DNA from 4 places in the Priestia sp. SIMBA_032 genome. Region 4 is predicted to be linked to each of the others. Evidence: predicted binding sites of a transcription regulator. Region 4 holds the regulator's gene; each other region holds the start of a gene.
What was found. Region 4 encodes LexA, which represses DNA repair genes until DNA is damaged. Its sites were predicted from a motif close to CGAACATATGTTCG; they were not measured.
Positions count from the first base shown of each region.

Region 1: the regulator LexA is predicted to act here: its motif matches at 2,016-2,029, upstream of SB717_RS16730 (YolD-like family protein).
Region 2: the regulator LexA is predicted to act here: its motif matches at 1,197-1,210, upstream of SB717_RS29325 (malate synthase).
Region 3: the regulator LexA is predicted to act here: its motif matches at 2,020-2,033, upstream of uvrB (excinuclease ABC subunit UvrB).

Region 1 covers NZ_JAWRXD010000004.1:474,404-477,623, forward strand. The annotation lists gene SB717_RS16725 (assimilatory sulfite reductase (NADPH) flavoprotein subunit) at 1-1,534, opposite strand, end outside; gene SB717_RS16730 (YolD-like family protein) at 2,153-2,335, shown strand; gene SB717_RS16735 (hypothetical protein) at 2,361-2,513, shown strand; gene SB717_RS16740 (MDR family MFS transporter) at 2,548-3,220, opposite strand, start outside.
Region 2 covers NZ_JAWRXD010000024.1:5,686-8,905, forward strand. The annotation lists gene SB717_RS29315 (cold-shock protein) at 1-186, shown strand, start outside; gene SB717_RS29320 (cold-shock protein) at 456-659, opposite strand; gene SB717_RS29325 (malate synthase) at 1,298-2,152, shown strand; gene SB717_RS29330 (hypothetical protein) at 2,718-2,906, shown strand.
Region 3 covers NZ_JAWRXD010000006.1:165,663-168,882, reverse strand. The annotation lists gene uvrB (excinuclease ABC subunit UvrB) at 1-1,951, opposite strand, end outside; gene SB717_RS20090 (sigma-54 interaction domain-containing protein) at 2,288-3,220, shown strand, end outside.
Region 4 covers NZ_JAWRXD010000002.1:799,151-802,370, reverse strand. The annotation lists gene SB717_RS10015 (DUF896 domain-containing protein) at 1-9, opposite strand, end outside; gene SB717_RS10010 (YneB family resolvase-like protein) at 79-747, opposite strand; gene yneA (cell division suppressor protein YneA) at 801-1,130, opposite strand; gene lexA (transcriptional repressor LexA) at 1,277-1,894, shown strand; gene SB717_RS09995 (magnesium transporter CorA family protein) at 2,106-3,220, shown strand, end outside.

The sequences.
Region 1 (3,220 bases), on a different contig from region 4:
CATCTTTTAACCACTTTTGCCATTCTGTTTGGTAAAGGAAGTCTGTTACGAAGTGCTGATCTCCAAAGAACATCCATGACTTGCCTTTTGCCCCTGTTTCTTCACGCTCTTGCATAAATGAGCGGAACGGAGCCACACCTGTACCAGGTCCTACCATAATAATTGGCGTTTCTTGATCTTGAGGAAGCTTAAAGTTTTTATTGCTTTGAAGGTATACAGGAATCGTATCGCCTGGCTGCAAACGTTCTGAACACAGGACTGAACAAACACCTTTACGCTCGCGTCCATGCGCTTCGTAGCGTACCGCTCCGATTGTTAGATGAACTTCATCAGGGTTTGCTGATAAGCTGCTTGCAATCGAGTAAAGGCGCGCTGGCATTTTGCGTAAAATGGCTACAAACTCTTGTGCCGATACGTTCCATGGACCGAAGTCACGAACTAAGTCAATTACATCACGGCCTTGTGTGTATGCTTTTAATTCCTCGCGATTTTCTACAAGCGCTTTTAACTTATCGTTTCCAGTAAGCTCAGCTGCTTGCTTTAAAAGCGGCTTTGTTAAAACGGTAATTTCAAAATTAGAGATTAGTGCTTCTCTAAGAGGACGCGTTTCTCCTTCTTTATTAACCGTTACACTTTCACTTGCATCCCACTTGAATTCGTTAAGAAGAAGATCAACAAGCTCCGGGTCATTTTCAGGATAAATACCTAAACTGTCTCCTGGTTCATACGTCAAACCTGAACCTTCTAGAGATAGTTCTAAGTGTCGCGTTTCTTTATTGGATCCGCGGCCGTTTAAGTTTAAGTTCTCAAGCACTTCTGCTTTAAAAGGATTTGTTCTTGAATATGGTGAAGTCCCTGCAGGAGCTTCCGCTGGAACAGCTGCCGAAGCGCTGTGTCCTTTCGCTTCGCTTAATCCGTCAATAACACCTTTAAGCCATTTATTTGCGGGCTCTTCAAAATCTAAATCACAGTCAACGCGCGGATACAGTCTTTCACCGCCAAGTTCTGCTAAGCGCACATCAAATTCTTTTCCTGTTTGACAGAAAAATTCGTATGAGCTGTCTCCAAGCGATAAAACAGAGAAACGGAAGTTCTCAAGTTTTGGCGCTCGACGGCCGTGAAGAAATTCATGGAAAGATAGCGCATTATCAGGCGGCTCTCCTTCTCCATGTGTACTTACGACAATTAATAAATTTTCAAGTTTCTTTAAATTATTTGGTTTGAAATCATTCATAGAAGATACAGTTACATTAAAGCCTTTTGCTTCAAGCGTTTTGCCTGTATTTTCAGCAAGTCCTTGAGCGTTTCCTGTTTGTGATCCGTAAAGAATCGTTACGTCTTTTGAAACTGTCTGCTTCGTTTGAGCAGACGCTGCTGTAGAAACGTCTGGCGTTCCTTCGGCAGACGTAGATTGAGCTGCTGTTAAATAACCGCTCAACCACATTTTTTGTGCTTCTGTTAATGTCGGCAGAAGGCGATTAAGCAAATCTGCTTGTTCTTGATTAAAAGGGCTGTTTACTACCTTAAGTTGCAACACTGTCCACCTCACCAAAATATATAATTTAAATATGTATGCTTTTACGAATCATCTTCAACAACATGTAATACCTGTGTCTAATTAATCAATGATGTTTCCCTTCATACATTATTATTCCTATAGATTATATCAAATTTAATTATATAAATCATTAGAAAATTCTTATCAAATTCGTCTACCTGCATTTTATCGGAGAAGAATAAATTAGTAAAATACATATAATTGATAATTAGTATTAAGATCATTAATAATTGAAGTTGTGTTTACGTTTTTCATAAACGCAGTTACTTCTATATTTGCTCATTCTACATCCTTCACATGAATATGAATATTTTGTAATTTTTAGAGAAGTTTTGTAGAAACGGTTTTCTTTCTCATCAGAATGTTACATAATAAATGTAACATTAATCCTTTTAAAAAACACTATTAGGAAAAGACAGTATATTCTGAAATTTAGGACAGTTTATAGGTGGGCTAGCAACCTTTTATTCGATTTATTCATACACATTGAAGAATATAAAGGGAAGCTTGCAGTACATACAATTCCCTTTTGCTCATCTCAAATGAAAGGACTGGCTTTTAAATCAGGTAATCTTTTTTAAGGAGGCTTCTTGAATGTTTTTACGAGAATTAACGAAAAGTGGGACGATAACTGTTTCTTACTATAAAGATGGAACGTTGCAAACGTGCAAAGGCCGCGTGCACAACTTAAACCTCCATCAGCAAATTCTATCCGTAAAAGACGAAAATGAAGCCGTTGTTTCCCTTCAGCTTTCTGATATTAAATCCATTCATTAGTATGTAAAATTAAGGAGGAATTACCATGTGGAAAGATAATAAGCAAGCGCTTACAGATTTTGTGTCGGAAGATCGTTTTGAATTGAACTTATATTTAACGTATTTGCTTGATCAAATTTCGTATGACACGTCCAAACAATCCCCTTTTCTTCGCAAGCCTAATGAAACAACCAGTTAATATAGAAAAAAGCGCACAAATTTGTGCGCTTTTTTTAATGTGATGGCTCTACTTCAGCAATGCCTTCTTCTGGTTTTTCTTCGGCTTTTTTATTTGAAAGCTTGATCTGCCTTAAGAACAATGTACATACCGCTCCTAAAATAATAAAAGCTAAGCCCATGAAAAAGACGCTGTGCAATGCGCTCATTAGCGAGGTCTTCAAAATGGGTACAATGCTGTCTGAAAGCGCAGCTGGGATACTCTTTAGCGCCTCAGGACTAAACAGCATCTGCAGCACACTTTCAGGATTCGTATCAATCGCTTTTTTGAATCCGTCCGCAAAAGCGCTTGCTTGAGCAGGCAATGAGTTTAAATAGGGAACGAGTTTGTCAGTAAGAAGCGTACCTGATTTGGCGTTCATTACCGCTCCTAAAATGGTAATACCGAACGTTCCTCCAATTGAACGGAAAAATTGACTTGATGATGTCACCACACCCAGCTCTTCTTTTGAAAAGCTTTCTTGAAGAGCAAGTGTTAAAATTGGCATTACAAGACCCATTCCTAAACCGATTATGGCCATATAAGAAGTAGCAACAAGCTTGCTAGTGTGCAGGTCTAATGTTGTTAACAAGAAGAACCCTCCTGCCATAATGAGCATACCCGTAACGATTTGAGGCTTGATACCAACTTTATAAACAAGCTGACCTCCAATAATACTCGTTACAATC
Region 2 (3,220 bases), on a different contig from region 4:
GTAAAATGGTTTAATGCAGACAAAGGTTTCGGTTTCATTGAAATCGAAGGCGGAGACGATGTATTCGTTCATTTCAGTGCTATTCAAGGTGAAGGTTTCAAATCATTAGAAGAAGGTCAAAAAGTTACTTTTGATATCGAGCAAGGTCAACGTGGAGCACAAGCTGCTAACGTTCACAAAGCATAATCAAAAGTGATAACAAAAGGACTCCTTATGAAGGAGTCTTTTTTTATGGTCTTATAATTAGAAAACCATGATTTATCTACTATTAGTTCAATAGAAAACCCAGGCTTTAAAAAAAAGCCTGGGTTTTAGACAAGACGATCGATACAAGGTATAACTAGTTATAACACATAATAGAAATAGAAAGCAAATGTAAATAAATTAACTATATTTTCAATTAAATTAAATAATATAGTAGTAATTTTTAATCTATGCGATAGCATTGGTACAAATTATCTTCGATGGGGATTAAGGGGGATTTTATTAATAAGCCGTTCTCCAGCTTCCATGTGATTTCCACACAAAGGGCATTTTTGGTGATTGTCGTAAGAGAAATCTTTTCTCATCCAGCCCTTACAATCTTCTACTGTACATTCCCAAACCTCTGTTTGTTCTTGAGCTAAAAGTTCTTGATTTCTTTTGCCGTAATAATACATACTAACATCACTACTCCTCATATTATATTATAGCTTATAAAGGAGTAATAATTATTTATAGGAATTGAGTTTTTTACCATTATATTTCCATTGAATAATGCACGGAATTTTTAATATGAGAATTTCTAAACACTTGCTAATAATGTTCATATCTTCTTATTTTTCTTTTTACTTGTACCACTTACTGTAGTAGTACACCCTTAAACTAAGTCTCCAACGTAATAAGGGTTAGTTTAGAGATTAGTTTAATCGTGGAATCATTTCACTTATCACCTGTAATCAAGTGGTTATTTATAGGGACTTTCCAGAAGGATCGCGACTTTTTAGAGACTTTTATTTCAATTTATTATAAATAATAAAACTTTATTTTAACTCAAATTAAAATATATTGTCAATGGAAAATTTGTAATATTTTCAAAAAATGTTATAATAGTTTTACAATTGTTTTTTCAATCGTATTCCGAATTCTGCTGTGTTTTTTCAGATAGAATTATGGATACATTTTTTCAATACCCTTTTTTAAATTGAAAAAAAACTCAAACAGTTGTGTGAGCTTTAAAGGTAAGTTAGTTGAATAAAATTATTAATTTACTATCTAATAGTAATCGTGTTTTTATTCTACAAGGAGGCCTAGAATAATGAATTTAATCAATAAGAAAGTTACACACAAGCTTTTTGGGATAGGTAGTATAGTTAAATATAATGATTCTAGTATTGAAATACATTTCGCCTCGGAAAATAAAAAGTTTGTTTTCCCCGATGTATTTGGAAAGCATCTAAAACTGCATGATAAAAGTGTTGCTAATTCACTCGAAAAAATTATAGAAAAAAAGGAAATGGAACACAAGGAGGAAGAACGGAAGAAGGAAGAGGAAAAAAAACTTCAACGAAAAAACCAAGAACTTCGCTGGGGACTTGAAAAACTTATGAAAAATCATAAACTTCATTCTGAATCACAAATGGTTTTTTGGTGTGACATAGAAGAACAGAGTAGTTCTTTTTTAGAGTGGAAGGTTTTTTCAGGCGTAATAAAAAGTGGTAATAACAAGGGGAAGCCAACCAAACCCACCCGTTTGCACCAAAATAGTGCTGTCTTGTTAACTGCAATAGATTCCAATATGCCTGAAAAAGATAGACGTGTCTTAGGCGTCTATATGGTAAATGAAGATTTTATCGGTAAGCTTTGTGAAGATGGATATATTCCTGCTCATTCAAAATACAGACTCCAACTTACAGAACAGGAATCGGATCAGATGCTTTTCTGGGAATATTATGTAAATGAAAAGTCATCCCAAAAAATGACATGGAATACAGGTAAATACCGTTATTTTGATAATTTATGGATGGCTCAAATTTTACTTGATATAGTTGAGTTGAAAAATGACCCAAAGGAAAGAGAGCTGGCACAACAATTTTTTGAACATTTTTGTAAAATGAATCTGATAACAGTTGAGGAGTTACCAAAGCCTAATGGCGCATTAATGCGTATGTAAACGTTAGCCCAAAGATAATAAGAACGACTAGGGACTGACACATTTTTCCCACCTATTATTAATGGTGAACATTCCTTTGCTCTGTTCTGTTCGCTAATAAAAAGGCAAGATCAGAACATAGCAGAGGTAGAAAAGAGACAGTAGGTCATAAAAAAATCTATAGAAAATAATCCTTTACTATTTTATGACTATATACTTTACTATTAGTAACCTCTAGTGGAATAACTATCGGGGAAAGGTTACTTACTTTTTGAACGTATATACCAGAATGAGGAAAATCTATACGGGTTGATGTAAGCTTTTCTCAGCTCTATTATAAGAATAATACGATAATCTTATTATTTTTAATAGAAGAGAAGATGAGGGATATAAGCGTGAAAATATTTAGTAATGGAAAAACAGTAACTATAAGAGTATCGAACGAATTAGTAACAATCTTAAAAAGTCATTATATAGAAAACATGAACAGATACTCTTATACGGTTACTAAATATCCAAGTGCTTTTTCCTTTGAAGAAGAATTAATGAAATAAGAAGAATAAGTAGATAAAGAGGAGATAAACCTATGCTTAAATTTAAAGTTATTTTCGAATTTATAAATGGCAGGACAAAGGAATTAAAATTCGAAGCCACATCAAAGAAAGAAGTCATTAGTCATATAACAAAATATGAAAGATTCATTTCGAATGAAAAAGAGCTAGTGCACATCAATTTAAATAATGTGGTACAATTTATGGTTACAGAAGAAAAATAATAAAAAAAACTAGGCATCTAATAATTGAGGCGCTTTTTATTTTAATAGATAGACTGATTTAAGAAATAAGCAGCACTATAAGATTTAGAGCCTCTTGATTCCATGAGGTGTCATTAGTGTCATTAGTTGCAAGCACTTACGAAAAAAAGGTGCTTTTTTTAATGTATTTTTGTAAGTCTTTTATTTGACCTACTGAACTGACTACTATTGAAATAGCTTCTTCTCACCCCATTGAAATCTTTCAGTCTCTAGGAAATTTAGTAGGTTCATAGTAAAAAGATAGAGCCAACAAAAAATATTATGAACAATATACG
Region 3 (3,220 bases), on a different contig from region 4:
AGTCACGAAGCTCAGCTGCGCGTTCAAAGTTAAGCGCTTTGGCTGCTTCTTTCATTTCTTGTTCCATCTCTTCTACGAGCTTTGCTTTTTCTTTTTTGTTGAGCTTATCAAATGCCGGTGCTTCTTCATACGTTTCTGTATCTTCTGCCACTAACGTTGCACGAATTGAGCCTCGAACTTCTTTTTGAATCGTTGTCGGCGTAATGCCGTGCTCTTCATTATAAGCTTCTTGAATACTTCTACGACGCTTTGTCTCATTGATTGCAATGTCCATGGAGTTTGTGATGCGATCTGCATACATAATGACATGTCCATTAGCATTTCGCGCGGCACGTCCAATGGTTTGAATAAGCGATCGTTCTGAACGCAAGAATCCTTCTTTATCCGCGTCTAATATGGTTACTAACGAAACTTCCGGAATATCTAAACCTTCACGGAGTAAGTTAATCCCTATAAGTACATCATATTTTCCAAGACGCAGCTCTCGGATAATTTCAATACGCTCGAGCGTCTTCACTTCAGAGTGAAGATATTGAACTTTAATGCCAATTTCTTTTAAGTAGTTCGTTAAATCCTCAGACATTTTCTTTGTTAACGTCGTAACAAGTACTCGTTCATTTCGCTTAATCCGGTCGTGGATTTCTCCAATTAAATCATCAATCTGCCCTTCAATTGGTCGAACTTCAATATTTGGATCTAATAATCCCGTTGGACGGATAATTTGTTCAATCACCTTAGGCGCCTTCTCAAGTTCATAAGGACCTGGTGTTGCTGAAACATGGACGATTTGTTTAATATGCTGTTCAAATTCATCAAATTTAAGCGGACGGTTATCTAATGCAGACGGCAGGCGGAAACCATGATCCACCAACACTTGTTTACGCGCTTGGTCTCCATTATACATTCCTCTAACTTGAGGAATGGTAACGTGGGATTCATCCACAACAAGAAGGAAATCTTCCGGGAAGAAATCCAGCAGTGTATAAGGTGTAGAACCAGCCGGACGAAGCGTTAAATGACGAGAGTAGTTCTCGATTCCTGAACAAAAGCCCATCTCTCTCATCATTTCTAGATCGTAGCGCGTGCGCTGCTCCAAGCGCTGCGCTTCTAAAAGCTTTCCTGCTTCTTTTAGCTTCTCTAGCTGTTCTTCTAATTCTTTTTCAATATTTTGAATAGCAACACGCATTTTTTCTTCTCTCGTGACAAAGTGAGATGCCGGGAAGATAGCTACGTGTTCACGATCTCCAATAATTTCTCCTGTTAGAGCGTCAACTTCTCGAATGCGGTCAATTTCATCTCCGAAAAACTCGACGCGAATACAGTGTTCATCTCGAGATACAGGAAAAATCTCCACAACATCGCCGCGAACGCGAAACGTTCCGCGCTTGAAGTCAATATCGTTTCTTTCGTACTGTACATCCACTAGCGTACGAAGCAGCTGATTCCGCTCTTTTTCCATTCCTACTCGAAGAGATACGACCATTTCTTTGTATTCTTCCGGAGACCCTAATCCATAAATACAGGACACGCTGGCAATAATAATGACATCTTTTCGTTCAAAAAGAGCAGAAGTTGCCGAGTGACGAAGTTTATCAATTTCATCATTAATGCTTGCATCCTTTTCAATAAATGTATCTGTTTGAGGTACATAAGCTTCAGGCTGATAGTAATCGTAGTAACTGACAAAGTATTCAACTGCGTTATTAGGGAAAAACTCTTTAAACTCACTGTACAATTGACCAGCAAGCGTTTTGTTATGAGCCATAATTAATGTCGGCTTATTTATTTCCTTAATAACATTAGACATGGTGAAGGTTTTTCCCGTTCCTGTAGCACCTAATAAAACTTGATGCTGCTTACCTTCTTTAATTCCTTTCACAATCTTTTCAATTGCCTTTGGCTGATCACCTTGCGGTTGATATGGGGATACTAATTCAAACTGATCTTTCAAATGAAGGCCTCCGTTTCCATTTTCTTGTTTTATCTATTTTTTATTACGATATGTAAAAACCGAAAACACGAACTGATATTCGTATTTTATCACTTTATAATCATAAATGAAACTAATGAGTATTAATCTTATATAGTGTTTGTTTGTTTTTATTTTTTACCCTGTTACTTTATTACCCACTAAATTCTTATACTACCCTTTTCGAAGGGAATACAACTCTTTGAATGAAAGCAATAAAAGAAAGTAAGCTGCGTGATTGTTTGAAAAAGATAGGCTTTTGCGCCAATTTCTAAATTATGATACAGTATAAAAAATATGTACTGAGAGGGGTTTAGTATGGCAAGCGTTGATCAAGTTCTTATAAATAACTCCTTTATAACAGTTGAAGAATCAACTTCTTTAGCTAAAGTGACATCTGAACTTTCAAACTATGACTTCGTCGTAGTCACAGCAAGTACCTTTTATGTAATACAAAAAGATGAACGATACCTGTTAACAGGTCATGACGAGGCATCGTCCATAAAAAAAATAATAGCGGATACAAATTGGCCTTCATCTTCTACTTCTACGTTAGCCAATTTACAAGCCAACACAAACTGGAACAGACCAGTCCTCATTCAAGCAGAAAACCAAGAAACCACAATAGGACTTGTAACACCTTCGCAGTGGATTACACATTTGCATAGCCAAAATGAGATATTTGCTTCCTATTTTGATACATTGGCAGAAACCATTAATGATGCAGTGACAGCGGTCGATAATGAAGGAAATGTAATCTTGTGGAATACTGCTGCGGAACATACGTATAAGATTCAGAGAGATGATATTATTGGTAGAAAAATCGGAGAGCATTTCAAAGATGAATCCATCATTCTACATACGATTCTAAACGAAGGGCGCCCTGTACGCGGAACGTATCATCGTCCTAATGAACAAACTCACGTGCTCATCAATGCATCCCCTATTATAAGAAACAATCGAGTCATAGGTGGAGTCGCAACTGAACATGACATTACCAATATTGTAAGATTAAATGAAGAAATTGATGTGTCTCTTCTCATTCCAAAAGATAATCCATTTTCTTCTTTCGCAGGTATCAGTCCTGAAATTAAGCAAGCCGTTGACATTGCCAAAAAAGTGGCATCTACAGATATGCCTATTCTATTAACAGGAGAACCTGGTTCTGGGAAAGAAATGCTGGCTCAGGCCATTCACTACGGAGGATCTAAACATAAAGAACCTTTTTTATCTTTAAATTGCGCCACTATT
Region 4 (3,220 bases):
TGATAGCATATAAAACCTATCTCCTTATAATCAATAATTAAAATTACCGAACCGTTCCGGCAACATGTAGTCATCTTACTAAATCTCTTTCGTTTTATCAAGAGATTGAGCACTCTCTTGGTACTCTTGATAGCGACGATGTACCGTCGCTTTTGAAATATTATAGCCAAAACCTTTTAGCGTAACTGAAATTTCAGCAAAGGTTAAGCCGTTATGACGAAGGCGGACAATTTCTTCAATCGGCGCTTCTTTTTTTTCTCTTCCCGAGTTAACTCCTTGATTTTTTAAATTTTTCTGCGGACGATAACCGTTTTCTACGGCTCTTTTCATTCCTCTTTTAATTTTAGCATTATGTAATTTCCGCTGATGCTCTTCCACTAAGCTAATAATATCTAACACCATCGAATCAGATTCTGAAAGCTGAAGCTGACCTTGATGACTAATCGTATAGATCGTAGCATTCTCTTTATGAAAAGCATGAAGCAGCGCAATTCGGGCATTTCCTCTGCCTAATCGTGTTTCGTCTTGAATGAGCAGCACGGATATTTTTTCTTCCTTCATTGTATGAAGAACATCCAAAATACCCTCTCTGTCTACTTCATATCCGCTTGCTTTTTCCATTACGACTTTTTTTACGTCTAGATGATGAAGACCAGCAAGCTTTTTTAATTCTTCTTGCTGGCGCTGTAAAGATGTTTCTTGGGTTTTTTTATCCGTACTGACACGGCAATAAATAATGGCGTCCACTTTTATCACGACCTTTTCGGCTTCTAACAATATTCAGGAACGGCCGTTACACACTACTGTTCAATTGCCACTTGATTACGTAACTCTTTTTTTAAAACAGGAATATATAATTTATCTCCAGGAGATAAAGACTGGGCAGTGTCTGAGTTTAAATCATTGACGTCTTCAACCCATTTGACAAATTCATTGGTGGTCAAATGATGGTGATTATGATACTTGTTGGACAATTCCCAAAGCGTATCCCCTTTTGTAATAGTAACCGTTGAATATTTGTCTAAATCTACTTTATCCGCTCCTAAAACCAGCGTCAATACATATGTAAGTGCAGCGATAACTGCAAAAAAAATAGCGTAATGTTTCATAGAATGTAAGAATTGGTGCATATTATGATCCCCCTATCAGAATATATGTTCTTATTTTATTGAGAACATTTGTTTCTGTCAATGGAATTCTTCGAACTTATGTTTGTATATTGACACATCACGTGGTATAATTCACCTAAAGAATAGCTAAAATCGAGGTGAAAAATATGAAGCTATCAAAACGTCAACAAGACATACTAGATTTTATTAAGCACGAAGTAAAATTAAAAGGTTATCCGCCTTCTGTTCGTGAGATTGGGGAAGCGGTAGGATTAGCCTCTAGCTCCACTGTACACGGGCATTTAGCTCGTTTAGAAAGCAAAGGGTTAATTCGCAGAGATCCAACAAAACCAAGAGCAATCGAAGTTCTTCAACTAGACGAAGTCAACATCCCTAAAAGCAATGTCATTAATGTTCCTGTTATCGGTAAAGTAACAGCGGGTCTTCCTATAACAGCCGTTGAAAATGTGGAAGAATATTTCCCTCTTCCAGATAAATTCGTTTCTCCAGATGATCATGTATTCATGCTTGAAATTATGGGAGAAAGTATGATTGAAGCAGGTATTCTAGATGGCGATATGGTAATCGTACGCCAGCAGCAAACTGCTAATAATGGAGATATTGTGGTCGCTATGACCGAGGACAACGAAGCAACGGTAAAACGTTTCTTTAAAGAAGAAAATTTCGTTCGTTTACAGCCTGAAAATTCAACGATGGCGCCTATTATTCTTCGCCACGTAACGATTTTAGGAAAAGTAACTGGTGTATATCGCACGATTCACTAATCACACACTGTATGTAAAACCAACTAATCATGATGTTAGTTGGTTTTTTTACGTTTGTTTTCTAAAAAAATTGGCATATTATAAATGATACGTCGGATCATTGCAGGCAGGTAGAGCGGTTTTTATAAAGCCTGTTTTACCTTTTACTTTCTATCTGCATTTTTTCGACTCTCAAAAGGAAATACTACCGACCATAAGAAGGATGTAGTTTATGACCAATACACCAAGGAAAACAGAACCATTTCAAACTATTATGCCTACCAAAGCAATGCACATGTTTCTTTTTCCTTTTTCCTTTGATCGAAAAAATAAAGAGCAGCTTGTTCATGCACTGAAAGAAAATTTATTCGAGTTTTTTTCCATTCAAAACAAACATTTAGAAAAAGAATACTATGGAGAACAGTATTACGTATCTCATGATAGCTTGGATCAATATTTTCTTCCTTACATTGAATGTATTCTATTTCCTGATTCATGCGAAAAAGAAGGGTTGCTTCGATTTTCAAAAAAAATAGACCATACCGTTACGCTACAAACTTCCTCCGCCACCGTGTCTAGCAACGTGCTGTCTGTGGATGTTTTTTTATGTCCTTTTGAAATTGGCGTCATGACCATTCGCACTGAGATGAGTCATAATCATTACACCTATGATGATATTTTAGAATTCATGAATCATTTTCGTGTATTAGAACCGAAGCTTGCTGAAGAGCATGGATCCACCATTACCTATGAACATCATCGCTATAGCAAAGTACAGGATTATATTTTTTCACAGCTCGCGCCATTTTTGAACGAACACATCAAAAAAGAAGCCACACGTGAACAGCACGTCGGGAGTCTTCCTTATTTTATCGATGAACGGATGTTTGTATTAAGTTATGTAACGGTAAATCAAGAGCAAGAGATTAACTCCACAACGTTATTTCGTACTGGGCAGCTAAATAGCTATACGCCTGACGGAAAGCCGTTTATCTCTGCACACAACCATGAGTATATTAAAACGTATAATACCAAACACGTGTATTCCAGATGGGCTCCTGAAACCTATTACGTCATAACAGACCATGTGTTTTCGTGTATTTCTAAATCGACAGACTCTAAAACGGATCAGCTTTTGATGAATCATCTATTTGGCCAGCATTACTATAATTTATTTTTACATTTTTTCTATAAAATCGTGTTGTTAAAATTATCTTATGAGTATTCTCAGCTCACGTTTCATAAAAATTCAGAGGGCATTGAACGACTAATCCGCTCTATTACCGTATTTTCAGGTAAATATTTATTTTTAGAAATTAGCTCTCGCACAGAAGGTCAAGAGTTTTC